DNA from 4 places in the Paenibacillus sp. FSL K6-0108 genome. Region 4 is predicted to be linked to each of the others. Evidence: riboswitches for the same ligand, from Rfam matches in the RefSeq annotation. Region 4 holds a riboswitch; each other region holds the start of a gene.
The links. A riboswitch is a leader RNA that binds a small molecule or an ion and turns the genes downstream of it on or off. The one in region 4 is predicted to bind cyclic di-AMP.

Region 1: linked by a shared signal. The riboswitch ahead of MHB49_RS20585 (3D domain-containing protein) and the one ahead of MHB49_RS00150 (3D domain-containing protein) in region 4 are both predicted to bind cyclic di-AMP.
Region 2: linked by a shared signal. The riboswitch ahead of MHB49_RS11465 (C40 family peptidase) and the one ahead of MHB49_RS00150 (3D domain-containing protein) in region 4 are both predicted to bind cyclic di-AMP.
Region 3: linked by a shared signal. The riboswitch ahead of MHB49_RS07960 (hypothetical protein) and the one ahead of MHB49_RS00150 (3D domain-containing protein) in region 4 are both predicted to bind cyclic di-AMP.

The regions. Positions count from the first base shown of each region.
Region 1 is NZ_CP150288.1:4,580,600-4,588,296, forward strand. It holds gene MHB49_RS20550 (HNH endonuclease) at 1-64, shown strand, start outside; gene MHB49_RS20555 (DUF4247 domain-containing protein) at 182-928, opposite strand; gene MHB49_RS20560 (DUF4178 domain-containing protein) at 940-1,446, opposite strand; gene MHB49_RS20565 (DUF350 domain-containing protein) at 1,470-1,871, opposite strand; gene MHB49_RS20570 (PspA/IM30 family protein) at 1,967-2,638, opposite strand; gene MHB49_RS20575 (hypothetical protein) at 2,768-3,112, opposite strand; gene MHB49_RS20580 (polysaccharide deacetylase family protein) at 3,266-4,054, shown strand; gene MHB49_RS20585 (3D domain-containing protein) at 4,187-4,840, opposite strand; cyclic di-AMP (ydaO/yuaA leader) riboswitch at 4,843-5,038, opposite strand; gene MHB49_RS20590 (amino acid ABC transporter ATP-binding protein) at 5,324-6,046, opposite strand; gene MHB49_RS20595 (ABC transporter substrate-binding protein/permease) at 6,033-7,490, opposite strand; gene MHB49_RS20600 (M20 family metallopeptidase) at 7,672-7,697, shown strand, end outside.
Region 2 is NZ_CP150288.1:2,447,141-2,454,837, forward strand. It holds gene MHB49_RS11435 (glycosyltransferase family 4 protein) at 1-1,010, shown strand, start outside; gene MHB49_RS11440 (hypothetical protein) at 1,102-2,160, opposite strand; gene MHB49_RS11445 (xanthine phosphoribosyltransferase) at 2,363-2,944, shown strand; gene MHB49_RS11450 (hypothetical protein) at 3,043-3,372, shown strand; gene MHB49_RS11455 (hypothetical protein) at 3,497-3,715, shown strand; gene MHB49_RS11460 (carboxymuconolactone decarboxylase family protein) at 3,834-4,163, shown strand; gene MHB49_RS11465 (C40 family peptidase) at 4,276-4,740, opposite strand; cyclic di-AMP (ydaO/yuaA leader) riboswitch at 4,745-4,876, opposite strand; gene pelA (pectate lyase) at 5,289-6,248, shown strand; tRNA gene MHB49_RS11475 (tRNA-Leu) at 6,365-6,448, shown strand; gene MHB49_RS11480 (X2-like carbohydrate binding domain-containing protein) at 6,801-7,697, shown strand, end outside.
Region 3 is NZ_CP150288.1:1,757,976-1,765,672, reverse strand. It holds gene MHB49_RS07985 (RNA-guided endonuclease InsQ/TnpB family protein) at 1-889, opposite strand, end outside; gene tnpA (IS200/IS605 family transposase) at 895-1,293, opposite strand; gene MHB49_RS07975 (organic hydroperoxide resistance protein) at 1,608-2,027, opposite strand; gene MHB49_RS07970 (Nramp family divalent metal transporter) at 2,481-3,776, shown strand; gene MHB49_RS07965 (HAD family hydrolase) at 3,927-4,619, opposite strand; gene MHB49_RS07960 (hypothetical protein) at 4,782-5,180, opposite strand; cyclic di-AMP (ydaO/yuaA leader) riboswitch at 5,298-5,473, opposite strand; gene MHB49_RS07955 (glutathione peroxidase) at 5,840-6,316, shown strand; tRNA gene MHB49_RS07950 (tRNA-Leu) at 6,467-6,549, opposite strand; gene MHB49_RS07945 (urease accessory protein UreF) at 6,972-7,673, shown strand.
Region 4 is NZ_CP150288.1:29,602-37,298, reverse strand. It holds gene yabG (sporulation peptidase YabG) at 71-967, opposite strand; gene rsmA (16S rRNA (adenine(1518)-N(6)/adenine(1519)-N(6))-dimethyltransferase RsmA) at 1,027-1,929, opposite strand; gene rnmV (ribonuclease M5) at 1,934-2,479, opposite strand; gene MHB49_RS00150 (3D domain-containing protein) at 2,635-3,819, opposite strand; cyclic di-AMP (ydaO/yuaA leader) riboswitch at 4,093-4,346, opposite strand; gene MHB49_RS00145 (TatD family hydrolase) at 4,588-5,358, opposite strand; gene MHB49_RS00140 (HD domain-containing protein) at 5,689-6,969, opposite strand; gene MHB49_RS00135 (AbrB/MazE/SpoVT family DNA-binding domain-containing protein) at 7,288-7,542, shown strand.

The DNA of each region.
Region 1 (7,697 bases), 3.0 Mb from region 4:
TCGCAAACAACCTGCTTCAACCATTCCTCGTGTTCGAAAGTCCCATCATGTCCGCAAATCCTAAAACAAAAAGAACAGCGTCCAAGGTAATTTCTATGGCAGAGCTTGCTCTCCACCATACCTTTTCACTGTTCTTCTGCGAATGATTTAATATTGCGGCCTCATTCATGCGTAGTGCTTGCTATCTACGCCTCATAATTCTGCCGCCGCCAACCCTCGTCTTTGGCTTTTTATAAGAGCTCTTCGGTGAATCAAACAATCCTCCAAGGCCACCACTGCTTTTATTACGATCAATTGTGCCTTTGCTTTGTTCCTTGTTTCGGCTGAATAGCCCTCCGCCCGAGCCAACGCTCGTATCCTTGTCACTGCCACGCCGGGTAATCGATCCCTTCCGGTCAACGGTTATCGGCGGAGCAGCCTTTTTATCGCTGCTCGTCGGTGTCCGATAGGAACCTTCCCTTGGTTTGTATGTGTCCTTGTTCGTATAACCCCGATACGTACCAGAACCTCTACCTCCAAAAGAATCAAACAAATTCCCAATCAATGTTGCGGTTAAGTACCCTTGCAAAAAGGACGAATCATAATTCTGCCGAACATATTCCTTGGAATCCACCTCAACCAAAGTATCTTCCGCTTTATTCGGGTCTTGCTGCAAATGATAATACTGATCCTGATACACCAGGAACATCCGCTCTGTATTTTCCGCCGATATCTGGTCCGGTTTCCGCTGTTCAGATAATTCCCGAGCGACCTCTGGAACGGTACGATCGGCAGCTCGATACACATAGGATGTCGTGTTACCACTGCCGCTGACCGATTCAAGCGGATATGTGTCCTGAACCGAAGGTGCTCCGCACGCGGACAGCAGCGACATCACAAGGCTGAGGACAAGCATTAATTTTAATCCATGTGCCAAGCGCTTTTCCATTGGAACCTCTCCTAGCTCGAACGAATCACTTTGATATCCGCAGGAAGGATGGACTCACCCTCATACAACGTAAATCTTCTGTCTTGCCACTCCACACGTAAAAGCATGTGATCATCAGACTGATATTGCCATACTAATTGTTCCCCAGCCTGACCATAGGGTGTCCTGCCTGCAGTGGTTACCATTCCTCCGTATTCTTCCTCCAAATGATACGCACGTCCATCCAGATCCAGCAACGTTGGCACCTCGTCTGGTGCATCGAGACGACCATCAATTGGTGTATAGAGGGCATACCGGGTCATTTCCCGTTCTTCAATATGCAAATGTCGGATTGCCGTACCATCCTGCAACGTGAGGACAGCTGCATTCCGTGTTCGATGATGTACCCGTCCAACAACTTCATAGGTGACCAGCGATACCTCACAGATATCACCAGGTGCCAGCTGAAGCATTGTTTTCTCTACCTGGGGCGGTTCAGGTTTGGCTATTATTCCTTTAATCCGTTTCCACATACTCATGCCCATTACTCCTGTTCCTTATCTTATAAACAAGCTGCAATAATTAATGCGCCAACGATATGAAGTGCACCCGAGAACAATCCGTAACCCGTCTTACCCTGCTGTATTCCCGTATCCAGATCGAGGTTGGCCCATCTCCGAATCATAAAGTGAACCACACTCTCCAGAATCAGCAAAATGACAAAGGAAACAACGGATACAAGCAACGCTTCTCCAAGGTGACCCGCTGTCGATATGGAGGTCGCGAGTACATATCCCTGAGCAAACAGCTTCATAACCATACGTGTCGTAACGGCCATATTGCCAGCCTTCACTTCGGCAAAATCCTTATACTTTGTGAATAAAGAATCCACATACATCAAGACAAACAGCAAAACCGAACCCGATAACGTCCAGACCAGCATTGCCAAAATGTTCAAATCCATCTACATAGCCCCCACATTTCAACATGAACCGCAATTAAAAGCGAAGGAGAAACGCTGGTCTCTCCTCCGCTGGTGCCCCTGCTTGCTTACAAGGTTTAGTTCTTATTTTCGTATTGCTTCATCAATGCCGCCAGTTCATCCTCAACAGCCTGATCCTTGCCCAGCTTCTCGAACTCATCATCCAGCGATTTACCTTTGGACGACATCTCATTGCTGGCTTCGGCCTGAGCTTCCATCTGCATCATTTTCTCTTCCATACGCTTCATGCCGGCACTTGCTGTATCGGAGCTAAATCCGTTCAGCGCCTTGTTGATTTCGGTTTGGGCTTTTGCAGCGTTATAGCGCGCAACCAATGTTTCACGTTTGTTTTTCATTTGGGTCAATTGTTTGCGCATTTCGTCCAGCTTGCCACGAAGGTTATCGGCAGAAGCCTTGTTTTGGTCATAGCTTGTTTTGTATTCGGCCATCTTCTCTTCAGCCACTTTTTTCTCTTCCAGTGCCCGACGGGCCAAATCCATATTCTGTGCACGCGCTGCTGTATGTGCTTGCTCCTCACGTTTCTTCACGAGGGCTTCCTGTTCTTCAAACAGCTGCTTGAATTTCTTCTCAATGGCGATCTGTGCAGCTACAGCTTTCTCCGCATCTTCAAGATCTTCCTGCATATCCCGGATGTATTGATCCGTCATTTTGATCGGATCTTCTGCCTTGTCAATAATGGAGTTAATGTTAGACATTGTTAAATCGCGTAATCGTTTGAAAATGGACATTATGGTATTCCTCCTAGTCGATAGTTCATCCTTGTATATAATCATACATACGTGGCAGTGTTCTACTCGTTTCAATTTTAACAAAAAAAATTATAAAAAACGATTTAAGCCTACTTAACGCAAATTAAACTATTGAATCAGTCGACCCGTTTGGAACAACTCCTCATCAAGCAGCTTCTCTGAAGTCTGCACAATCTCATCAATCTGCATCCGCGTAATGGCATCAAAGTGAATTCCCATGATTACTGTTACCGTTACCTTCAAATGCAAGGCAGCCCTGCGTGCGAGTCTCTCACACAGTTCTTGCTCTTTATGCCCTGGAATATGCACCGTAGCCCCATTCACCCGTTCACGATCCGGATAAAATGTCGCTACTGCCCCAATATGTGATCTTCCTCCAGTTATCATAAAAACTTTATCTTCTCCAGCCTCAATCACCTGTAAACGAACGGAATTTAAGTTGTATGTACTCATCCTGCTCCACCTGTCCTTTTGATATGTAATATATATGGTGGAATTATGGCTCCGATTTGATGAGTCAGCAATGAAACATCTCACATCATGCATAAATACGGAAAGACGCGGGCATACCAAAGAGAACGCAATTTGGGAAAAGGAGGCACTAACATGCGTATACGCCTCATCATGTTATCCATCATGGTCATGCTTCTGGGAGGAAGTTACGCTCCTGCTCAATTATGGGCTTATTCAAGCCCTCAAACCGAACCTGCTTCGAAGTCTAATTCTTCCGACGAGGAACAGCTGACACTGGGACAGCTCAGACAGAAATATGCGGATACATTTAAAACCAATGGTCCCTCAACAAAAAAGGTCGCACTGACTTTTGATGACGTACCTGATCCTCGGTTCACCCCGCAGGTACTGGATATTTTAAAAAAATATAAGGTACGGGCTACGTTTTTCATTGTGGGACATCGCGCTGAGAAACATCCGGATTTGGTGAAACGCATGGTGAAGGAAGGGCACATTGTTGGCAATCACAGCTACAATCACCCGGAATTCAGTAAGCTGTCCATGAATGCATTTCGCAAACAGATCTTACATACCGGGGATATTATTCGTAATCTGGCGGGTTACACACCCAAAATGATTCGTCCACCCTATGGCGATATTAACGAGCAGCAGCTGCAATGGGCGGCCAAACAACATTACAGCATCGTGAACTGGAACGTCGATTCTCTGGACTGGAAGGGCCTCTCCAAAGAAGAAGTTAAAAAAAACATCCTCTCGGCTGTTAAACCAGGTTCCATTGTTCTGCAGCATGCAGGGGGCGGTGTCGGCTCGAAGCTGAGTGGCTCTATCGAGGCGTTGCCTGAAGTCATCGAAGAATTGCGAAACCGCGGGTACGAGCTGGTAACTTTGGACGAAATGCTGGAACTGCCAAAGGGTAAATAGAATCAGATGCCAGAATGCGGATATTAAAAAGGGGGTTCTTCAATCACATAATCATGATTGGAGAACACCCTTTTGTGTTTAATTTAGATTTAATTGGAGTCACTTATGATAATGTGCAGCTCCATTTTAATTTTATTTCAAAATGTAAAGTTCAACATCCTGAATACCAAATGTGCTCACAGATTGCTTGCTGCCAGGAATAAAGATATCGATCTTGTGACCTTTAATGGCGCTGCCCACATCACGGGCCGTAGCGACAAATGCCTGCTTTGGCAGTCCTGGATGTGTATGACCAGTCACAAGTACCTTTGTACCCAATGGAATGATACTTGGGTCTACCGCAATGGTACCCAATTCAAGCGGATTACCGAAGTAATCCACAGCACCCCATCCTCCATTTTCGGAAGCATCAGAAGAGTATGCTGTTGCCTTTACATCGACAGTTTTGCTGTAATCAAACGTTTTTCCCCATGCCTGTACAACCTTGCTATCCGAATTTACATCAAGACTTGCGGCGGTTACCGTTTTAGCTGCAGCAGAAGCTGTATTCGTTGTTTTACCTGGAATCGTAATTTTCAAACCACCATAAATGTTGTAAGCAGAAATGTCATTGTTAGCTTTAATAAGTGCGTTAAGCCCGACTCCATATTGTTTGGATAAGGTGTAGAAGGTATCCCCTTCTTTGGCCACATGAACTGAATCGGCATGAGCCGGAACGGCCTGAATGAGCATTGCTGCTGTCAGCAAAGCTGTTGCTGTTTTGGCTATACGTTTCTTGTTAATCATGGTCTTCCTCCCTCATTATGCCTGCGAAGTTAGTTGTCGGATTCGGATGGAGGAAACCACCCTATAGGTTCAATTACATTAAAAATTATGTAGCCCTAATTCACCCCAAGCCGTGTGCAAATGATTCTTCCCCAAGCACACTCTGCATCGTTACATCCCCCACACTCCCAACTCCGGAAGTTTCGGCAGGAACAAATATATCACAATTTTGTAACCAAGAGTCGTAGTAAATGTTACCATCTGGCTAATTCATTTCAAATTTAGGCTGAATTTAAGCGGTTTTTTTCAAAAAAATGTCTATTTAAGCTTATATCGTTGATGACAGAAACGTTACTTTTTATGTAAATCTGTGCGTATCCTTACATAACAAAACCATCCCTGCCGACGGGCTGTCGACAGGGATGGTTGAGGGGATGAAATTCTCATCCAAAGTACAGATTTTGCAATTTCATCCTGATCTTCATCCTTAATAACTCGGATGTATTAGAGCACTTTAGCGAGGAAGTCACGTGTACGTGCATGCTTGGGCTCACCGAACACTTCAGCAGGCGTTCCTTCCTCTACAATAACCCCGCCATCCATAAACAGGATGCGGTCACCCACTTCGCGTGCGAAGCCCATCTCATGCGTTACAATTACCATGGTCATTCCGCCCTCTGCAAGCCGCTTCATGACATCCAGTACTTCGCCGACCATTTCAGGGTCCAGTGCAGAGGTAGGCTCGTCAAACAGCATGACATGCGGCTGCATCGCAAGAGCTCTTGCAATAGCGATCCGTTGTTTTTGTCCGCCGGACAGCTGATTTGGATAGGCGTCTTTTTTGTCAGAGAGGCCAACCGTCTTGAGCAAATCTGCACAGATTTGTTCCGCTTCGTGTGCAGGCTGTTTCTTCACTTTAATCGGAGCAATCGTAATGTTCTGCTGCACCGTTTTGTGCGGAAACAGATTGAAATGCTGGAATACCATCCCCATTTTTTCACGAGTTTCATTAATGTTATGTTTCGGGTCAGTGATCGAAACTCCCTCAAAGTTAATCTCACCGGAAGTAGGCTGTTCCAGTAAGTTCAGACAACGCAAAAAGGTACTTTTCCCCGATCCGGACGGACCGATGACCACGACAACCTCGCCTTTTCCAATCGTTACGTTAATGCCTTTGAGCACTTCGTTCTTATCATAGGATTTATATAATTGTCTAACGTCTATCACTTGCACCCAACTTCCTTTCCAGTCGACCCAGCAGTTTGGACAAAATGAACGTCAGCACAAAGTAGATGGCTGCCGCAATCAGGAATGGATTCATCCCTTGATACGTAATATTTTTGACCACACTTGCCTGGTACATAATGTCCACCATACCGATAACCGAGATAATGGAGGATTCCTTGATAATGGTCACGAACTCATTACCGATCGCCGGCAACACCGCTTTGAACGCCTGTGGGAGCACGATGAAACGCATGGCCGCACCTCTTCCCATCCCCAGTGAACGAGCTGCTTCCAGTTGGCCGCGATCCACACCCTGTATACCAGCGCGGAAAATCTCGGCAAGATAGGCACCACTATTAATGGACAGTGTTATAATCCCCGCCTGAAGAGCCGAGAAATTAATCCCAAAAGTCAATGAAACACCGTAATAGATAATCATCAATTGCACCAGCATGGGCGTACCACGAATGACCTCAACATAAGCTGTTCCGATCCAGCGCAAAATGGCGATGTCATGCAGACGGAACAGACAGATGATCAAACCGATAATGACCCCGAAGATTACACCCAGTGCAGACAGTAAGAGGGTGTAGCCCACACCTGTTGCATAGAAGCTTTTGTACTGCCAGAATACTTCGAAAATGTTTTGTTTACTCTTCTCTGCCATCAACTGGCTTGCTTCAGTGACCATCTGATCGATTTTATTTTCGCTTTTCAGACGTTTGAGCGTTCCGTTCACTGCATTCAGCAATTCTGTATTGCCCTTACGAATCCCGATTGCCGCTTCGGCCTGCTCTTCATCCGGAATAGCCGGAGCTAGTCCAATAATATCATCGAGATAACCGGCAGCTACCGTATCTTCAACGATCGCAGCATTTACACGATTGGTTTGCAATTGCAGCACGATATCGGATATTTTATCCAGTGCTGTCAGTTTTGCCCCTGGGATTCCCTGACCAATCGTTTCCTGAATGGAGCCTTTTTGTACTCCAATTTTTTCATTCTCCAGATCAGCCATGGTTGGATATTTATCTTTATCCGCATTGCGAATCATGATGACTTGCTTTGATTTATAATAGGTATCGGAGAAGTCGATGCTTTGTTTACGTTCATCCGTTGGTGTCATACCCGAGATGACCATATCCACACGACCACTCTGCAACGCAGGAAGAAGTCCGTCAAAACCCATATCCTCTATTACAAGTTCTGCGCCAAGATCGGCAGCAATTTCTTTAGCAATCGAAATATCAAATCCGACGATTTGGTCTTTACCATCAATGACTTTATGGAATTCATATGGTGCAAAATCGGCACTTGTACCGAGCACCAGCTTTTTACTGCCTGAATTGCCTGTAGTTCCCGTTGCCAACGCAACAGGAGCAACCGTAGTTAGCAATACCACAAAAGCTAGCAGCATCATGGTGTAACGACTAATCAATTTCAACCCTGTTCTCCCCTTATAATACTTTGTATGCTTTCTGTTGTTGATGCCTGAGTCATTATAAAGTAGAATGCATGATTATGCAATGCATTTCGACATTACAAATCCTGACTAGTTTCTGAAAAATAACCGCAACTATGATATAATTATTGAATTATTTTCATTTTTGCTTAAGGAGTCCACCATGACATATACCAAAACACAAATTTT
Region 2 (7,697 bases), 2.4 Mb from region 4:
CCAAGCGTATTCGTAACAAGGGCAGAGAAGATATCCAGTTTGAGACGTTCGATTGGACTCCGTATCAGGATAGTCCTGTCGTTCAAAAATATATGCAAACGTATCGGGATTATTTGTGGTGGACCAAGCTGCGTATTCAGAAGCCTTATGATCTGATTCATGCCCATCACCCTATTGCGGGGCTTGCGATGAAGAAGGTTTTCCCGGATGTTCCCCTCATTCAAACGATCCACTCCAGTTATGAGCGAGAACTGATATTGAACGGACGCATTGAGCCCAACGGACCGGAGCATCAATTCCTGTTGTCCATCTATGGTGAGCTGGAGCATCAGGCAGAGCGGTTGTTAACCGTATCGGATTCTTTCCGTCGTTATTTGTCGCCTTATGTGCAACATCCCGATGTCATCGGTGTCATTCCGAATGGTTTTGATGAGAAAAGGTTTAAGCCAATTCCCCATGAGAATGCGATACCACAGCTGGTCACCGTATGCCGTCTGGTTCCGGCGAAAGGGCTGGACATTCTGTTCAAAGCCTGTGCCGAACTGAAAGCGCGGGGACATGATTATGTGCTTCATATTATTGGGGACGGACCGATCCGTCCAGACTTGGAAGAGTTGGCCCAGCGGCTGGGTATTTATAATGAGACTATTTTCTATGGTTACACGCTGCATCCTGAGGAATTCATGCCATTTTTTGATATCTTTGTACTTCCGTCGCGGGCGGAGGCGTTTGGATCTGTTTTCGCCGAAGCTGCGCTTAGCTGTCTTGCCCTTGTAGGTACAGACGTTGGCGGCATACCAGAGCAAATCGAGAACGGCAGCAACGGCTTACTGGTGCCTTCAGAAGATCCGTCTGCACTGGCAGAAGCGCTGGAGAAGGTGATGGTTGACCCGGCGTACCGTTATGAGCTCGCCCGTTCGGCATGTGAGAAGGCCAAAACCCATTACTCTTTGGGCAGATCAGTCAATGAACTGAAAAAAATGTATTTGCAATTTCCGAGCCAGTTCTAATTTCTGGAAAGGAAAAAGAAGGAAGCCACTGTGTAAACAGTGGCTTTTTTATGTTTAGGGATTCGAAGATTCGCAACAAAAAGATCCTCTGTTATAGGTGTTTGTTACGACCGCGAAAGCTTCCCCATTGATCCATTACTAATTTTGCAGCCCAGATCAGTGCCAAACTACCGAAAATGGGGTAAAGAATAGAGAGCAGTGAACTGAATCCAAACTGGCTGAGCGAATAACATAACATCATGATGGTCAGCATAATTAGTTTGGGATGTACTTGGACATGCTGTCTGAGCTGGAGGGTCATTCCATAGATATCGGCTACAAATGTACTGAAGATTTCCATAAAAATGAGGGATACATAGATAGACTGGACTATCCATCCAAGTTGAAAGGCAATGCTTCCCATTGGAATTTCAAATTGGATGATGCCAGGCATCTGGGCTGACATGGCAAAGTGAGCTGCCATAAGCATGAATCCAACACCAATCCCGCCCAGAACGCCGCCCCATTTCAGTACCTTTCGGCTGCGAATCTGATTACCCACTGGAACGAGTACTGCTTGGGCAAGTGCAAGGTTGAATGAACTATACAAAAGAGGAGATAACCAGACCTGGATTGGATTGCTGTCAGTGGTCAATGTAATAAATCGGTTTGCGCCGGGATGATGTATGGTGCTGGTGATCATAAGCAGGGACAGCAGGAGCATCATGGGCACCACGATACTGTTCATTTGCAGAATGGCTTGAATACCCCGTCCAAGCAGCAGATATGTACCTATAAGGGTAACAATCAGACCAGTCTGATAGTGAAGCCCCAGATGCTCTACAAAGACCGATCCTGCTCCGGCCAGCATGACACTGTTTACTCCGATCAAAATTATGAGGGTAACCCAGGTAATCCAGATTCCAGCTTTATGACCGAATAGATGCTTGTTGAGATCTTCGTAAGAGCGCGAGCCGGTATCATGGGCAATCAGCATCATTTTTGTACCTAACCAGACAAAGAGCATGGTCGATAAGCCAATGGTAATGGTGGCCCATTTGCCATACTGGGTAAAAAACTGCAATATCTCTTGTCCTGTTGCAAAGCCGGCTCCTACTACCGTTCCAATGTATGTAAATGCGATCTGCAGCACCCGTAATGCCTGTTTCATGCGTTTCCCCTCTCAGGCCCCTGAATAGTTTGGACATGCGGGTGCCATGGTACAAGGTATGCTTGACCCATCAAAGTCATGACAATTAAAGTGTGACAGGGTCATTTAGATGCTCTGGACAAGAGCAAAGGCAATTTCGCTTGAACTGATAGCCGGATGTATGATACTTTTACGTCATAGGATAGGCTTGGGAGGTCAAATTATGGAAGTATTGAAACAACGAATTTTACAAGAAGGTGTAGTCATGTCAGATCAGGTGCTTAAGCTGGATGGTCTGCTGAATCACCAGATAGATCCTGCATTGACGATGGAAATGGGGCGTGAGTTTGCCGCTCGTTTCCGTGAAAGTGGTGTTACCCGGGTCGTTACAGTGGAGTCTTCCGGGATTCCGGTTGCCTTTGCTGCCGCACATGAATTGGGTGTTCCGCTGGTATTTGCCCGTCGCAAAAAGACACTTTTGGCTGACCCCGACGCCTACTGTGAAAGGGTTCCATCTTTTACCAAAGGAATCGTAACTGATATTATGGTGTCCCGTGAATATATTCATGAGAATGACCGTATTTTGTTCATTGACGATATTATTGCGAATGGCGATGCCGCTCGTGGTGTCATAAAAATTATCGAACGTTCGGGTGCGGAACTGGTTGGATTTGGTGTCGTGGTCGAAAAATGTTTTCAGGCAGGAGCCCGCACCATTCGGGAGCAGGGCATCCCGGTAGAAGCCTTGGTGCGTATTCGTTCACTGAACGATGGCACCGTGCAATTTGATGATAACGAATTGTGACTTTTTAAAGGAAAAAGTGCCTAATTTTATAACAATGCCTTTGCATGACCGCTGATTTCATTTATAATGGGGTTATGTTAGGGAGAGGAGGCAACACCATGGGTAACCAACCGGCAACAGAACAATTTTTTATTGATAAGCTGGCGGAATCGAAAGTACATTTTGAGCGTGCCCTGGATTGTAAACATACGGAATTCGATGACCTTTATCCCTATATGATTGAACATCCTCAATTTTTCTGGTACAAACGCTACGTTGCCTGGTCAGAATTGCTGACGATTGTAGGCTTGTGCGAAGAGTTGTCCTTCTCTTGGAAAGAACAATTTACACCGCATCAAGTGGAGTACCTTGAAGAACGTGTGATGTCCGCCAAAGTGCTTGATTTTTGGTTTGAGAAGAACGACAGCAAAGAGCACGCGCAGCGGTAACTTTCAGTCGGGACATACTTTCGAATGACATGACAGTCCAATACAGTCACGTGAGACCTAAATGACTTTTCATTTAGGTCTCTTTTTGTAAATAATTTTTTTGGAGAAAGTAGGCGCCATAAATATGATCAGTGATGCAGAATTGGATGCACTGCGTTTATCGGGTGAAAAAGTAAGGGTAGTACGGGACGAGATTCAGTCCAATGATGTGACGGGCATTGTAGTGGCCTGGGACGGGGAGCAGGTGCTCATTCGCCGTCAGAATCGTCGTGTGGTCAAGCTCGACCGGAATTATCAGTATCAGTTGTTCAGCGAGCCACGTAAGAGTCCGCTCGAAGAATAGGACATGCGTTCTTTAGGTTCATTTACCATGGATGTTTTGGCATAATTGCACCTCTCGGGTGAAAAGATAGGTACAGTGAGAGCTTGTAACATATCAGCCGAGAGGATGTGCGGTAACCATGACATTGATGAATGATAAGGTTCATGCCTATAAAGATCAGATTGGTGAATTAAGCGACGTGCTGCCAGCTGTGGTGAAGTCTTATCATGAGTTCACTGGAGAATGTTTTCAGGCAGGGGCGATTGATGCCAAGACCAAACAGCTGATTGCGCTGGGCATTGGTTTGTTCGCTAATAATGAAGTGTGTACGTTCTACCATGTGGAAGAGGCACGTGCCAAGGGAGCAACAGATCAGGAGATTATGGAGACGGTTGCTGTGGCAGGAGCCGTAGGCGGAGGTCATGCGCTGTCTCAGGGTGCAATGAGGGTACAGAAAGCTTTGCATTAGTAATGATGATGTGTTGAAGCTGATTACGATCTCGAATTTTAAGTATTGTAGAAAAATCAATGTAAACAAAGAAAAGGCTCCGGTGATAACCGAAGCCTTTTCCTTGTTTAACTTATATTTTTCCCAGCATTTTGTTATACATAAACTGTCCTGTTACCCGGCGTGCTGTTACGTAACGATCGTTGAAATAAGGATTGGATAATTGGGTGATGCTTACACCCTTGCTGCTTGAAGCATGAGCGAACTGTCCGCCCCCGATATATACACCTGTATGTGAAATACCATTGCCCATCGTATTAAAGAATACCAGGTCACCCGTACGCAGATTGGCTTTGGATACCGGCGTTCCGGCCTTGGCTTGCTGTTGCGAAGTGCGTGGCAATTCAATGCTGTATTTGTTGAAAATATATCTCATGAATCCAGAGCAATCAAACCCGGCCAGTGTAGTGCCACCCCATTTGTAAGGTATGCCTGTCATGTTGTTAACGACGGTGTTAATACTGCTTGCCTCTGTGCTTGCTGCACCAGATGTAAATAGAACTGCTGCTCCAAAAATAGAAATGATAAGCTTTTTCAAAATTATGTTCTCCCTTCGATGCCTACGGAGTTAGCTAAGGGTTCGGTAGAAGGTTCCCTATATTTCCTATGTATAAGAATAATTCACCCAAAATGGTTCCCCCGTTTTCAAACATGAAACTCGGCAAATGAATAATTAAGTTTTTGTAACCTTTTGAAACTATATTGCATAAATGCGAAAATGTCAAACCGATCTTGAACCCTTCTTATCATCTCAATGTTAACGGAATTCTAGATTATTATGTAGAAAAAACTCGAATGATGGGTTCTAATAGATGACAAAAAAGTAACTACTGTTTCAGAAGGAGAGAAATTGGACAATTTATTGGTTTTCTCACATACAATTAAAAGATAATTATAGGGTAATCCAAAGAATTTGTTACATGTTGTTGCAAATATTGACAAAATTCATATTTTTGCATAGAATCATTTTTATACATTCCACTTATTGGATGAAAAGAAATAGTTTGAGTTTAAAAACAAATATAAGGAGGACAGATTGGCAGGGGAACAGTTTGCAGAAAATGAATTGAGGAGTGTTTCTAATCTATGTTGAAGGCAAAAACAAGGTTTGCATCTTTTGTTATGGCATGTACAATGGTTTTCTCTGTTGTCGGAATGGTATTTCAGCCTGCTGCTAAGGTATCTGCTGCAGACGCCTCTGGAACGACAGCAAGTATCTCTGATATTTTGAAGAATCAACGTCCTGACGGGGGATGGAAGAAAGATTACAAAGAAACAAGTGGCGAGTGGACCAAATCTACGATTGATAACAAAGCTACATACTCAGAAATTAGAAGATTAGCCAAGGAATTCAAAAAGACGAATGATCCACGCTACTCGGCTGCTGCTATCAAAGGAATCAACTTTTTGCTGAATATGCAGTACTCCAATGGAGGGTGGCCGCAAGTATACCAGAGCTCGGGCTATCACAAGCACATTACCTTCAACGACGATGCCATGATTAATGTCATGTACATGCTGGATGAAGTAGGTGCACGTAAAGGAGATTTCTCATTCATCGACAGCTCTCTTGCAGATCGCAGTAAAAAATCAGTTGCCAAAGGTGTAGAGGCTATTCTCAATACACAGGTTGTAACAAACGGTAAACTGACTGCATGGGGGCAGCAGCATGATTCCAGTACCCTTAAACCTGCAGGAGCTAGGATTTATGAAGTGCCTTCTCTGAGTGCTGGAGAGAGCAGTACAATTGTGAAGTTTTTAAAAACTAGACCGGCTAACTCCAAAATTACTGCCTCCATCAAAGCGGCAGAAGCCTGGTTCAACAAAGTTAAAATTACTGGTTACAAGTATGTCAGAGAAAACGGAGACAGCCAACTCATTGCAGATTCAGGTGCAGCGCCAATTTGGGCACGTTTCTACGAAATTGGAACGGATAAACCGATTTTCGTAGGACGTGATGGGGTTGTGAAATACAAACTCAGCGATATCGATAAGGAAAGAAGAGGTGGGTATGCCTGGTACGGCAACTGGCCTTCCAAGATCTAATTTATAAAAAGCTTTACACATTAGAAGAGGAATTATTTTTTTGTTGACACTAATTATCTGCACATGATATATTATTTCTTGTCGCCGCGATATAATTTCTCGGGGATAAGATATACGCGGTCGTGGCGGAATTGGCAGACGCGCACGGTTCAGGTCCGTGTGGGCTAACCCCCGTGGAGGTTCGAGTCCTCTCGACCGCATCATGTGTAACACGAAGAAAGGTTCCTAGAATGGCATTGCTGCCACTCTAGGAACCTTTTTTATTTTTTTACGGATCAGAGTGGTTGCTCATCCTGACTGTTTTTCAACCATTCCTTCAACTTGAGCAAAGAAGAAGTTTATCTTTGTTTATTTATCCAAAAATGGAAAAGTGTTTGTTCTGCGACGGTTTGCCCCTGTATTTCAGGTTAATTGTACGTAAAATACCGAATTGTACCTATCTTGGGAATGCCTCATCCACTATTCTCTTCTCGTATGGAAGCGCTATCAACAGGGATTTGAATGACCAAATTCAGAGGGGGTAGGGATAATTTGAAACGAATCGGAAAAAGGATGGCAATGTGTTTTATGGTATTCATGATTGCGGCGGTGCAGTTCGGGATTATGGGAACGACAGGCAATGTGGCACAAGCAGCAGATAAGAGCCTGGCCCAAAAGCCGTATATGGGTTGGAGCAGTTACAGCATGCAGGTATATGACGGGGCGGGTAACTGGACATCGGCCGAGAGTATTAAGAAGCAGTCGGACGCCATGCGCGAGAAGCTGCAAGCTCATGGATATGAATACATTAATATTGATGCTGGCTGGAACGGTGACGAAGATGAATACGGCCGTCCTATTCCGAGTACTGTACTTTATCCAAATGGATTTCAGGAAGTCATTGATTATGTCCATAATAACGGACAGAAGATCGGGATCTATCTCATTCCGGGACTATCAATCACCGCCTACAATAAAAATCTGGAGGTGTATGGAACGGGTGGGGCATGTCGTATGCAGGATATTGCAGTAAAGCCGCTCGTTGTAATGGATGCTTGGGATTCATACACTTACAAAATTGATTTTTCGAATCCTTGCTCACAGAAGTATGTTGACTCTATCGCGGATCTTCTTGGCGAGTGGGGCATCAATTTTGTCAAATTCGACAGTGTGACGCCAGGATCAGGAATCAATAACCTGAGCCGGGATGCACGCGGTGATGTGGAGGCATGGTCCAAAGCACTGGACAGAAATAATATCTGGTTTGAGCTTTCCTGGGCGCTTGACCACAATTACGTGGACTTTTGGAAAAAGTATGCAAACGGCTGGAGGATCGATTGGGATGTTGAAGCCTATGACAGCAGTAAGGGCTTAACGGAGTGGTCGAGTATTTCACGCTTATTCCCCATAGCGTCCCTCTGGTGGCGTGATGCAGGTCCGGGGGGCTGGAACGATTTTGATTCCCTCAAT
Region 3 (7,697 bases), 1.7 Mb from region 4:
TATTTGCTTTGTATTCAATGAAGTGTGCCAAACGGTAGAATGACCATGTGTGTAGATTCTTTTCGTTTTTACGACTTGTTCTTGTCGTCTGCCTAATATTCGTTAGTTGCTCTAAGCGAATGACAGAAGTCTTATTTTCGACTGCGAAATGAACGATTTCACGACTGACTTTGTGGTCTTTGTCTTTCATCCATCGTTGTTCTTTATCATCTAACTTGCGAATAGCGTTCACTTTCTTTTGTTTTCCTAGCTTTTGACGAACACTACGAAACTTCCGTTTCTTGTATTTGTTTTCTCGCCCATTACCAAAGAAGCGAACGTGATCATTATCTGTGATGGCTACGGCAGGGACTTTCAGCCCTAAATCAACGCCCAAAATCCGCATACCCGTTTTTTCAGTTGTTGGCATGGTGACAGCAATTTGGGCTACCCACTTCCCTGAGCTTTTCGTGACACGGAGCGTACCCAGTTTATGCTTCAAAAGGTCAACGTTTCGATGGTCCCTGCCTATGAACAATGCACGAATTTTTACACGCTTGGATTTTCCCTCTACCAGGAATGGAATAGAAATGTGCGTGAAGTCAAAAGAATAGTTTTGGTTATTCCATACGCAAATCGGTTTCTTTAGGATCGGTATGATTGCGTATTTACTTTTCTTAACTTTGGTAGAGAATACACTATTCGCATCTTTAATCGCTTGATTTTTTACTGCACTTGGTAGATTAGCAGGAATGTCTTTTGTTGTCTTCTTCAACCTTTTCTTTTCTTCTACCATCTCGGCCACGAGTGTATTCACAACTCGGATATATTCATGACTACTTTGTTGCAATAGTTGGATCTGCTCTTTAGTCGGCAGCAGCTTTACCTTAACCGTTATGGTCTGAGACATATACTTCACCCCCTTGTCTTTTGTTGTTCAACATAACGCTTGATGGTCTCACTTGATACATGTCCAGCGGTAGAAACAAAATAGGAACGTGTCCACAAACTGGGCAAATGCAGAAGGTGGGGAAACTCTTCTCGTAGTTTTTTGGATGTGACTCCTTTTATTTTTGCCATGATCTCAGCAGGGCTTAAGGTTGGAAGTGCATTGAGAAATATATGTGTATGGTCTTTGTCACACTCCATGGCAACAATCACAATTTTAAGCTCTGCATATACCTCATGCACCAGTTCCTTGAAGCGCTGTTCTACATCCGATTTGAGAAATATCTTTCTCCTGTATCGTGGGCAGAACACAAAATGATAGTTCAACAAAGATACGGTTGTGTTTGTTCTTCTATATTCATTCATATCTATATTGTATCAGTTTAATAGATGAATTGAAACAAGCTAAAAAAATTAAGAACGCAGACATTTCGGATACTTGAAGCATCACAATAGTGATACTCCGTATCCGACCTCACTTTCATCCCACATCTAAAGAATTGGGCTTTCTCGTTCGGGGATTATGTAAAATAGTACGCTGTTCAACATGCAATCTCCTGCATCTCAACTGTATTATAAACTACAAAACCCTGCCGACGGCCAGCAGGGTCTTGTACTCGAACATCAGGTATCCAAAGATACCTGCTCTATATGTTCCCTTTACTCCTACGAGTTAGGTCTTAAACTACATTAAGTACCACATCAATATTGCCGCGTGTTGCTTTGGAGTAAGGACAGAAATCATGTGCCTTGCGTGCAAGATCTTCTGCTTGACTGTGATCCACCCCTGGCATGCTAACATCCAAACGTACAGACAGCTGGAAACCATCATCCGCCGGATCTTTCCCGATGGATACATTACTTGTGACCACCACATTCTCCAATTTCACGCCCGCTTTGCGTGCCACATTGGCAAGAGCACTTTCATAACAAGCACCGTATCCAGCTGCGAAGAGCTGCTCAGGATTGGTTCCTTCACCACCTGAGCCTCCAAGTTCTTTTGGCATTTTCAGATCATGCTTGAGCACGCCATCCGAAGAAGCCACCGAACCTGTACGTCCACCTTTAACTGTCGCTGTTGCTGTATATAAAGCTTCCATTAAGAATCTCTCCTTCACCTTTAAGTTTTTTGCTGCCTACAATTCAATTTAAACTTCTGGCTCATTTTGAAACGCTGTTGGCCCTTATTCAGCTTGTACATCTTTATCTTTTTCATGCATTGGGAATGAACACAGGTAATTTATTCAGGGTTGGGTAATATACTAAGGCACGATTCACTCTCCACTAATTTTTGTCCTCCTACACAAAAGTTGCACTAGACAAAAATAATTGAAGTAGTACAATGTAAGTATCAACATAAACGTTTAGACATATCGAAAGCAGTTAAATATGTTCTTGGTTTTGGTTTCATTTGGTTTCAATGTTCACATTTAATCAAAGGAATGACACTGTTCCTCTTCATATAGAATATCAATACTTCAAAGTCGGGTGATTATATTATGAGTAAAAAAAATCCGTTCAATACTCCTTCAAATGAGCCATTGGCTGCAGGCATGGCCCCATCACTAGGGGAAGCCCATAGCTCCATGAAGGTGCCTAAGAACGCTGCTTGGTGGAAAAAATTCCTTGCTTTTGTTGGACCAGGTTATCTCGTTGCCGTTGGATATATGGATCCCGGGAACTGGGCAACGGATATTGCGGGTGGTTCACAATTCGGTTATACGTTATTGTCCGTAATTCTGATTTCGAACCTGATGGCTGTTGTATTGCAGTCTCTTGCTGGCAAGCTCGGGATTGTGACAGGACGGGATTTGGCGCAAGCCTGCCGCGAACGATTCAGCATGCCTGTTGTTATGGTGTTATGGATCTTGTGTGAGCTGGCGATTGCAGCTACCGACCTTGCCGAGGTTATTGGTTCAGCTATCGCACTCAAGTTGCTATTCAACATTCCCATGTTATATGGCGTCATTATTACCGCTGTCGATGTACTCGTCATTCTTTTGCTGCAAAATAAAGGCTTTCGTGCATTGGAATCGCTTGTTATCGTGCTGATGGCCACCATCGCCCTCTGCTTCGGGATTGACCTCTTTCTCGCCAAACCGGATATGGGTGGTGTCATGCATGGCTTTGTGCCCAGTGCCGAAATTTTGCAAAATCCAGCCATGCTCTACATCGCTATCGGCATTATCGGTGCAACCGTGATGCCCCACAATCTGTACCTGCATTCTTCCATCGTGCAGACTCGTCAAATTGAACAGACACCTCAAGGTAAAAAAGAAGCGATTCGGTATTCCACCATGGATTCAACCATCGCTTTGACGCTGGCTCTGTTCATCAATGCAGCCATCCTGATTGTGTCAGCCGCCGTGTTCCATAGTGCAGGCATGACCCAAGTTGCGGAAATTACAGATGCTTACCATCTGTTGACTCCTCTGCTGGGTACGACCATTGCAAGCATCCTGTTTGGTGTGGCTCTACTGGCTTCAGGTCAGAACTCCACACTCACCGGCACACTGTCCGGGCAGATTGTAATGGAAGGTTTCCTGAACATTCGTATTCCGGCGTGGCTTCGTCGACTGGTTACACGTCTGATCGCGATCATCCCGGCCGTTATCGTAACAGCTATTGCCGGAGAGCACGGAACAGAAGAACTTCTAATTCTGAGTCAGGTTGTGCTGTCGCTGCAGCTGCCCTTTGCGGTCATTCCGCTGGTCATGTTTACAAGTGACAAAAAAAGCATGGGGGCTTTTGCCAACAAGTTGTGGCTCAAAATTATCTCCTGGATCATTGCCGGAGTGATCGTTGTCCTGAATGTGTATCTGATTATCCAGACCATTCTGTTGTTCTAGTTTAAATGGAACTACACTGTATTTTGTCTAACTCAAAAAAGCTGATCAACTCAAGTAACGTATCCCTTGAGATGATCAGCCTTTTATATGTTTGAGCAGTTTGAGCAGCAGCCTAATCCATACGGATTAGCTCTTAATACGACTCTTCATTCAGTTGTCTGAATTTTGAGTAACCAATAACAATGGAAGAAGTTCCTCCAGTGATTCAATCGTCCAGTCTGGACGCTCTGCATCCGCAAGCTCAGGCTGAAACCTGCCATAACCCTGTAAAATCCGAATTGTGTGCATACCCAGCTTCTTGGCCGGAATAATATCATTATCAATCCGGTCGCCGATCATGACCGCTTCCTCGGGTTTACATCCCGCCTGTTTCAACGCTACTGCATACAATTCAGGGTCAGGCTTGGACACCCCTTCTTCAGCTGAACAGGCCAGCACATCCACATACTTGCGCAAGCCGTAGCTATTCAGCCTACTTTCCGTTCCCGGACTTTGATTGGCAATGATACCAATCTTATAGTGCTGCGACAACGTCTGGAGAACTGCCTCGGCGGACGGGAAGGGACGCTCAAGCTCTTTGCGGAACTTCAGCTTCTCCTGTATCTGTTCCCGGTGCCCCTCATCGCTGATAAGGGTACGAATAGCCAATTTCATCGGCCATTGCTCGTAATTTCGGTAGGAGGCAGCAAATAGTTCTCGCACCGTCTGCATCTCCACCTGATAACCAAGCGCACAAGCTTCACGAACGAACTGACCGATAATATCATCTACCGGCTCCCATTCGTCCACGAGTGTATCCCCCACATCAAAGAACAACCATTGTATTCCACGTACATCCGGCACGCTTATTCCTCCTCGTTAGCCACAGGAAATTATCCCTATTTCCCAAACCATAAAAAAGAAGACCCACCAACATGCATGAGTCTCCTCAAGTTTCCGTTTATATATGATTTCAATTATAACAGGCGGCTGACACTGGATCAATCACAGGAATAGTACTAGCCACTAGCCATTAAGCAGAAACCCCACTTCCCCATTCAAGGAATATACAATACGGTCTGCTCCCATTCCCCGATAGATCCCTTTGGGATGGCTTTGTTCCGTAATAACACACAAGGACTTGGATGTCCAGGAGCGGCAGATCTGCAAATATCGACAGGTCAGGTTTAAGCTATTTTCAAAAATAAAAACATTGCCGACACTGCCTTGAGGCAAAAACCATTTCTGAGCAGCAGCCGTGTTCATGCGAATGACATGCTCCACACCGATTCTCCGGAGTCTGCGCTCTTCCCCTGCACTATTGGTCAGAACGGCAAACGGCATTTTTTTGTACATCAGCAATTTGATAAATTTACGTCCTGCTTCATTAGGAGCAGTTACTAAGATCATCTCTTTATCCATCATTCGTTCCTCCCTTGGCGTGAAAAGACAACAAAAAAGAAGCGTGGGGGACCAAGGCCTCCCGGACGCTTCTTCAATAATCCATAGCAAAAAGACACTATGAACCAGCGTACGGCTTGTTGCCTCTCCCTTTAACGCTTACGAGGTTAGCTGACGGATTCGGGCGCGAGAGTCGCCCTATTTCCGGCTGTCACCGGAAAATTCACCCCATGGATGCCTACTGTTCTAAACAGTTCATCCTGTTGGTTCCCCCGTTTCCCACCCATGAATGAATGGAAACTCAGCGATTAAAACATCGTTCCTTTATTTTCAATAATCAGAGCGATATCATCGTTTGTTTCGTTTTTCATGTAAAATTTAATTTAATTGGAATTACGATATGAATCATACACCCGTGCCATATTGGTGTAAAGTCTGCGCAGATCAACGAATCGACGGATTTTTGCCATTTCACATCAATAATAGCGCTTACAACACATCCATTCTCTACCCATCTCTTCAAAGCTCTCTAATTCTCTCTTTAGCGCAATTTGAACAGTAAATCAGTCACAGATCATACATGTCAGGTCTAAATTGAGATAAAAAAACAATATTAATTTTGCAATATTTAATTGTAATAAATATAATAGAAGGTAGAAGAATATGAAATGGAGGCGATTTTCATGTCAGTCTACGACTACAAAGTAAACACCCTTCGCGGTCAGGAAGTCGAAATGTCCAACTATCGTGACAAAGTACTGCTTATCGTGAATACAGCAAGTCAATGCGGCCTCACACCTCAATTCAAAGGTCTGCAAGAACTCCAGGACAAATTTAAAGACTCCCCATTTGAAGTTCTTGGTTTTCCAAGCAACCAGTTTGCACAAGAAAAAGGTTCTTCTGACGATATTGCCGAGTTCTGTCAGATGAACTATGGTGTCAGCTTCCCAATGTTTGAGAAAATCGATGTGAATGGTTCAAGCGCTCATCCTCTCTTCCAGCATCTTACCAAAGAAGCACCGGGCGTACTCGGCTCCAAAGCCATCAAATGGAACTTCACCAAATTCCTTGTGGATCAGACCGGTCGTGTTGTGAAGCGGTATGCTCCCCAAACAACACCTGATAAAATTGAAGCAGACATCAAAGCATTGCTTAAATAACAAGTGAAGGCCATCCGACCCCGACAGACAGCATGAGCATGCATTCAGGGGAATGGGATGACCTTTTTTTGGTCGGACCCGTCTTTACTGTAAAAAACACAAAAAAAGAAGCTCCCCATACGGGAAGCTTCTTCTTAATCGTTCTTATGATGCGGTCGAGAGGACTCGAACCTCCACGGGTATACACCCACTACCCCCTCAAGATAGCGTGTCTGCCATTCCACCACGACCGCATGTCGTAAATAATCGGCAACAGAATTGATTATACCCGGTTCATGTTTAAAAGTAAAGCATTTTTATTAATATCATTTTAACTGCGCTTTTCCTCCCATAAATCGTATAATCTCGTCATTTTCTCCTACGAAGTGCATATGATTAAATTTGATCTCGTTTGTATATCCGATTAGGCTGATGACCCTACTTTCTTTATAATAACCACTCTTCATATCCTCTTAGTAGAACTTAACTTATAAAGTTATATAAAATAACATTAAATAGATTTTATATTTAAAAAACCAAGAAACTATTGACAAAAAGCGGATATTTATGTGAATATATATATCATATAATTCGGATTTACTAACATAAGTCGAACCAAAAAGGAGTATAAATGTTATTTAACATAACATTTAACGAACGTAGGAGGCGAAAGATTGTGAACCGTGGGAATAAGCTGCTCGATTACGTCAAACTGCTTGATTCCTCTATCCAGGTCGGAGGGTTTACCCATTCCTTTGGTATGGATGCCCATATCGCTGAAGGTACAATTCGAAGCGCTGAAGACCTCGAATCCTTCATGCGCTGTCAATTGCACCCCAGCATTGTGCGTCTGGAAGGTATGGCGATTAAAGGTATATACACCGCAGCAGATCATAATGACGCGTGGCGTACAGCCCTCATCGACAAACTCGTTCATGTCCAGCGCACCCCCGTGAACCTCAGAGAACATGCCTCCACCATGGGCAAACGACTGATTAAACTAGCTCGCGCACTCCACCCATGGATTGATTTTAGCCATCTGGAACAAACCCTGGCTAAGTATGAATCCGTTGGCTGCCTCTCCACCGTTCACGCCTGGATTAACCACCACCTCGAAATCCCTGTCGAGGAGGCGGTCCTTGGTTATCTGCATTCAGCCATGAGTGCTTGCATAACCGAAGCCTCCAAAGTGATACCTCTTAACACAGATACAACCCAGGACCTGTTGGTTCGCCTGGCCGCAGACCTGGAGCATGAATGGCATACCGTCAGCGCCTCCGCTGCGGATGGACTGGTACAACCAACCTCAATGTCCATGAAGACGTTATTTCCAAGCTTTCACATGCTTGGTGCAGGACTTCACGCTTACAGAGCCTAATCTCTATCCACCTTCCCTTCATAA
Region 4 (7,697 bases):
AAAAAGTTGTTGTCAATGAATTTTTTTGCAAACAAAAAAAGCCCCTAGATGGGACTTTCTTCTGCCATCATCAGACGGCTGATGGATTCACTTTTAACGTGGATAAATCATTCAACCCGGGCAGTCCTACCCGGTAACTTCCTCGTGTCTCTACACCGCCCACACCCTGACTGCCACTGATCGTATTATGCAGAACGTCATTCATGTTCACCGTTTCCCGCACCGACGTGAAGGCTGCCTTGGCTGCCACGTAGACCGGGTCCAGGGCATGAATGAGGATTCTGCCTGGTGAGCTCGCAAAGTTGGCTCCGGCCCGCAACAAAGCCTCAAAGTGGGACTGACACGCCCCAGCTACAATCGTGAGTGCATCGAGATGGCGTTCATATTGTCTAGCCACCTGAATAGCGGATACAAAGTTCTGTGAATTCTTGTAACTTCCCAGACTATATAAGTCATAAGGCTGACGAGTCTTGAGTACCCCGTCATGGCCAGTAATGACAACAATATCTGGACGCACTTTGGGCAGCAGACGATATAAAGTGTCCGCCATCGCAGACTCATGTACATATTGCCCCTCCGCCGGGACGCGAAGCTGTTCATAAAGGTTCATGCTTTTTTTAAGATAATTGGGGTCACCATCCAAGTGCAGCACTTTACCAGGCATCTCGAAATAAGCCGGGTCTTGTTGAACTGACCATTCCTGAACTATACCTTCACGATTGCGCTCTGCCTGTTCCATTCGATTCTGCTGCAGGCGTGAGAGCGTCTGATGAGCCTTCACATGAGCCTGCCGCGTCTTGGCACTCTGCGGTTCATAAGGAACCTGTATCAAATCGTCAACAGGGGAATCGGCTAACAGCCGGAACTCGGTCCCTTTAATAATGGCACCGTCCGATTGGAGGCCTTCCACCCGGAAAGTCACATCTCCACCGTATGACTTTCGAACGACCAAGTCTCCGATATTCATCAACATAATCACCTCTACCCCATCGTATGGGCAGAAACCCGGATTGGTTCATCCGAATTTTACAATGGTGCACGTACCCCGGCTTCCCACATGACGGTACTGAGCGTAGCATACTCCTGCAGACTCAACGTTTCTCCTCGTCTCGAAGGCTGAATACCCGCCTGCTCCAGCAGCTGATCAGCCTGTTCTCTATTCTCTTTCGTGAAGAAACGGGCTTTCAGGTTATTGGAGATTGTTTTTCTGCGCTGAGCAAATGAAGCCTGTACCACTTCGAAGAAATGTGCCTCGTTCGGTATTTCAACCGGCGGTTGCTCACGCACCTTTAACTTGATTACAGCCGATTCCACATTAGGTTGCGGAATAAAGACCGTAGGTGGCACGATACAGACCAATTCCGGCATACTGTAGTACTGAACCGCGATACTCAGACTACCATAGTCCTTAGATCCTGGTGCAGCAGCCATCCGTTCAGCCACTTCCTTTTGAATCATGACCACAATGCTGTCCACAGGCAGCTTCTCTTCAAGCAGCTTCATCATGATTGGCGTCGTTACATAATAAGGAAGATTAGCTACAACACTCACTTTATCTACTGTTCCAAAATCCGTACGGAACAGCTCAGCCAGATCCAGCTTCAACACATCCCCATGATGCACACGAACATTCGGATAAGGCTGCATTACTTCACCCAGAATCGGCAACAGCCGCTGATCAATCTCTACAGCTGTTACGGGTCCGGCTACCCGAGCCAGACGTTCTGTGAGTGCTCCAATACCTGGTCCAATCTCAAGAGCGCCCTTGGACGCGTCCAGATCAGCTGCAGTTACAATTTTGTTCAATATATTTTGATCGATCAGAAAGTTCTGACCCAAGCTCTTCTTGAATGAAAATCCGTGTCTTTGAATAATTTCTTTGGTTCGTTTGGGTGTTGCAATCTCTATGGTTTCTTCCATGTCTTTCATACGCTCACAATCCTTCACGTTCAATTTGCGATAATGCCTCGGAGAACTCTTCCCGGGTAATCTGGAATACACTTAACCGCTTATGGAACTGCTTGCCGTTGCAATATCCTATGCCCAGCAGATTACCCATCTCCATACGACGTGCAGCAGCCTGTGGGTGCACAATCAGTCCCGCCGCAATCAGATCCTCCCAATCGATCAGACTGGGTGCACCTTCATATGACGTGTGTACGCGTGCCAATGCATGACGAATCGCCTCCGGTGAGGCGTTCTCCACTCCAATGTCGCCTTTGCGCGTTGCATCTGCCTCCGGAATGAAAGCATGCTTGCAACCAGGTACTTTATTGGCAATGATTTTACGAATACGTTCACCAGCATGATCCGGGTCTGTCAGTACAATAACACCACGTCTCTCTTGAGCAAGTGCAATCCGCTTTAGAATGCGCTGGTTGATAGCAGAACCACCAGTCTCAATCGTATCTGCTTGAACTGCACGTCGAATAGCTACAGTGTCGTCACGGCCTTCCACCACGATCACTTCTTTTATCATGTTCCATTTCTTCCTTTCTAACGCAAAAAGAAGAGGAATATCCTCTTCTCTGCCAAACGGCGGGGGAGACTGAAATCAGACCCCTCCGCCGCATATTCCGCATGAATCTTTCATGCACCTATTTTATAGCATTCCCATTTCAAAGTAAAACGATTTTAGTTCGCTTCCGGCTTCACCGGTCCGATTACATATACCGTCTTGCCTTTCTTCCGTCCGAAGTTCAGAGCATGCTTCACACTATCATAATACACATCAATTTTGTTGCCTTTAATGGCACCACCTGTGTCTTCCGCACGACGGAAGCCAAGGCCCTCGATATACACCCACCAGCCAATTGGAATGACTTTGGGATCAACTGCAATGGTACGTCCCTCGGTTACCCGAGTACCTGATGCTGTTTTTGTGCCGATACCGGGCTCTTCAGAAGAGTAAGCCGTCATGGATACATTTTTTAATACTTTTGAATATTTAAAAGAATTGCCTGATACAGTAATCACTTTGCTGCCCGATGCAGCGGTTTTCTTCGAGTTCGAGGTTGTTGCTGTTTTTGTCGTGGAAGTCTGCGCCGATACCGTCTGAATCACCGGCTCTTTCACAACAGGTTTGGCTTTGGTGCCAACGGCGATCACTTTATCAACACGATTCGTTGCGATCGATTTGCCCACCATTTTTTTGGAGACCAACTCTCCATCCTGAAATACCTTTTCGATATGCTGTACAAGTGTACCTTCTTTACCGCTCACAATGACACGATTGTCGCCCTTGTACAAGCTAGGGTCAGCCGTTTTGACCACTTTATAAGCGATGGGCTGTTCTACCTCTACCGTACGCTTTGTTACCCGCACTACGCGGATTTTCATATCCGCTTTGATGGTCGTTTCCAGCGCAGGATATACTTTGTCTTCACTTGCAACCTGAATACCTGATTTTTTAATCGCATCTTTTACCGATGAATCGGTTGTATACAGTGTCTTGGTGTCTCCGTCTGCCGTGATATTAACTGGAACGGCCCGCTCAATAACGATGCGGTCCCCATCTGTGATAGCCCCATTCAAGGGCATGGATACCTGATCGTGAGGGCTGACTGTGATTGACTGCTCCTCCAACATTTCCTGAAGCATTCCTGTACGAGTCTCTACCGCCTGAGCTTTGCCATCAATAACCAGTGAAATTTGTTTCCCGGCCTGACCGTAAACGACTAACAAGATCATGATTGTAAGCGCAATTGAGAAAATCGCGATCAATGCCATTTGACGCAAGTTCTCATGCTTCCACCGCAACGCGAAAGACTTACTGGATGATCGTGACTCATGGGTCTCTTCTGGTTGGAATGTGCCCACTTCTCCGTCCTCCTTCATAGCCTCGCCGTCTAAAGTAATGCATGATGTCTTTGACGCGACTATACCAAATTTTCTACAGAACACAGATCGGACCAACATAATCCGGTTCTGCACCATGAATCAATCTTCGCAACATGATGTCATCCTCCTGAATACTTACCGTATGATGACCGTTTTTCTTTTATTCAAAAACAAAAAAGCCAAAGAAAGAGTTTAAGAGGAACTCTTTCGTGGCTTCCGAATGATTCTGAATATCGGAAATTCATGCACGAGGTTGCCTCTCTTTTTCCGCTTGCGAGGTTAGCTGTCGGGTTCGGGCGAAAGAGAGCCGCCCTATCTCCGGTCACCCGCTCATGGCGGACGCCCTTGAATTCACCCCGAGACCCAAAGAAGAAATCAAATACGGCTTCGCAGATTCATACGCTGCTTTTGGGTCAGCGCATGTTGCGCATCGGCTGCAATCACCGATGTTTAAGCCCTATTGGTTCCCCCGCTCTCCGTTAACGGAGACTCAGCGAGACTGATTCATGAAAGTAATGTTGTATCATCGGAAAGTGTCCCTTTGTTCATCCCCCGAACATCTGTCCAATTTTCCGCACAACAATTCACTGAAAAGATGATATCCTGTTTCCATGCATGTTGTAAAGCGTTGTTCAAGTACGTTTTTCTAAATATTTGGTTAAAATATTGTAATATTCTTGATTTATTTGGATCAAAAAGCAAATTAACTCCGCCTAACTCACTTTTTCACCTGTTTTGCTCGATATTTTAACGAATCCCAAATCGTTCCATGGCATTTTTGGTCGTTATTGCTGCAATTTCCTCTACCGAAATGCCTTTAATTTCCGCAGCTGCTTCTGCAACCAGACGTACATGCGCTGTCTCATTTCGTTTTCCACGATAAGGATGTGGTGTCAAATAAGGAGAGTCTGTCTCGATGAAGAATCGGTCCATCGGAACCTTCTCAAGTACCTCTTTGGGCTGCTTCGCATTTTTGAACGTGATTGGTCCTCCGAAGGAAAGATGGAAGCCCAAATCCAGGCACATTTTTGCCGTTTCCCAGCTGCCAGAGAACGAATGCATAACACCGCCTACTTCTCCTGCTTTCTCTTCACGCAGAATCTTTACAATATCCTCATGCGCATCCCGGTTATGAATGACAATCGGCATATTCAACTCACGGGCCAGTCCGATCTGTTGTCGTAATACGCGATGCTGTACTTCTTTCGGTGAGGTGTCCCAGTAATAGTCTAGACCAATTTCACCGATGGCTACCACTTTTTCATGCTTGCATAAAGATGCAATCCATTCCAAATCATCCTCCTGCATTGTAATTGCATCCACTGGGTGCCAACCTACTGCTGCATATATAAAATCATAGGTTTCAGCCAGCTTCATCGTCGTTGGAATAGTCTCCCGGTTAAAGCCCACGTTAATCATGCGACCAACACCTGCATCCACAGCACGCTGGATCATTTCCTCGCGGTCCTCGTCGAATTGTGGCGCATCCAAATGTGTATGTGTGTCGAACAACATCATGCTGTATTTCTCCCTTCATGTCGAATAAACGACCATCTCTTTTTAATCCATCCTGTACATCTTAATCAGAACATAAATATCACTAAAATTGGATCATGTTTTTTTACATTTCGTTCCACTTATTTATTGAGCACAACATGTAGAACGAACAAGTTCTTTCATATCTATATGTGCTTATTTTTAGCAGATCAGGTTGTATTCTAATTGCTCTGATTACAAAATTATGTCGATCTACATGTACTCTCCATTAAAGCAGATTACTGTATCATGAAAAATAGCTCTTTTCGAAAGCTTTTTGCATCATGATTATTGAACAGCATTGCACATCATTTAGTGTGAGAAATAGGGGCGTATACGGGACGGTAACTCATGAACAATCGCATCCACCTTATTTTGCGGATAATACAAATGATGCTTTCCGCGATGAAGACCGCTGATTGAACGGACAATGTCGGACACTTCTGACAACTCATGTAACTTGTCTTGTCGATCAAGCAGCAAAATCTGCTTGTCCGTGGATTCATCCGGACGAAACACATCATACGGATTATCCGATGGAAAATCAATTTCCAGATCATACTCGGGGTTGAGACCTGCTGCATTGAAGGCTTCCCGAATCTCTTCAATCAGGCTTACGTCGATCTGTTCAATCTCTACATACTTGTATAACTTGCGATCGATAAAACGTTCGCATAACTCACTTAGAACAGCATCGTCCTCTTTTCGCCACTGCATAAATGCCGTCTGAATCAAAGCTTCGTCCAGTTGCAAATATTCATCCACCGACAGATCCCCACGGAATAACTGGGGCAGTGGATCGATCATGAATCGGAATTGGAAACCTTGCTTTATGAGACTTTTCGCCCGCTTAAATATTTGCCGCAATATAATTTCCGAACTTCGGGTAACCGGATGAAAGTAAATTTGCCAGTACATCTGGTACCTGGACATCAAGTAATCCTCCACGGCGTGCATGCCCGACTCCTTTACCACGATTCGTCCGTGATATGGACGCAGCATACGAAGGATACGGTCAAGGTCGATCGTCCCATAGTTTACACCTGTAAAATAGGCATCCCGAAGCAAATAATCCATGCGGTCCGCATCGAGCGGACTGGTAACCAGATTAACAACAATAGGTTGCTCGTACGTTTTTTGAATAACTGAAGCCACTTTCTCGGGAAAATCGGGAGCATACCGTCTTAAGATCGCCCCTACTTCGGTATCACCTGTAATGATCCGACAAGTCCAGTCCTCATGATTCATATCAAACGCTTCTTCTATAGAGTGGGAGAAAGGACCATGTCCAAGATCATGTAGCAATGCTGCACAAAGGGCTACTGTTTTTTCCTCCTTTGGCCAATCTGAGTAATGACTTCTTTCGAATTGGGAAATAATCTTCCGTGTAATTTCGTAGACACCCAAGGAATGTGAGAAGCGACTATGCTCTGCACCGTGGAAAGTAAGAAATGATGTTCCCAATTGACGGATCCGGCGTAAACGTTGAAACTCGGGCGTGTTGATCAACTGCCATATAATTGGATCTTGCACATGGATATAATTATGTACCGGATCTTTAAACACCTTTTCTTCCGTCAAACGCTGTTCCATGTCTATTCACTCCTTTGAATATCGTTTGTATTTGTCGCTTTTCAGTATAATGTCGCCAATGATTCGACATAGTTTGACGAAAAATGTCGAATAAGGTAGTTTTGACGTTTTCCAAATCGACAAAGCTGACATCGATGTTTAAATACGAAAAATAGCTCCCAATCCCTTACCCCTCGTAATCTTATCAAAAACAGCCTTTATTTTAAGCTAATTTTAAGGTTGACTGTTTTGGGAATCGTTGGTATGATGAGTATCATAAAACATAAAATAATGTCGAATAATGACAATGATCGTTAGCTGAGAGGAGCACTGATTATAATGATGAAATCAACAGGTATTGTAAGAAAAGTGGATGAACTGGGACGGGTAGTTATTCCAATCGAATTGCGCCGTACGCTCGGTATTGGTGAAAAAGATGCTCTGGAGATCTATGTTGACGGCGAGCGCATCATGTTGAAAAAATACGAACCAGCTTGTATCTTCTGTGGCAATGCAGAGAACGTTACTTATTTCAAAGGTAAAATTGTTTGTAACGAATGTATTTCCGAAATCCCTGCACCTGTGACAAAATAAGAAATATCAGGTATAATGGTCTTATTAAATTGTTATTTCTAACCTTTTTATATTCCTTGATCGCCTTCCCGGTGTGAACCCCACCGTTGGAAGGTATTTTTTTGCTCTATTTGATTTTCATTACCCAATGATTGAGCTGCGAGTCTGTTCAACAC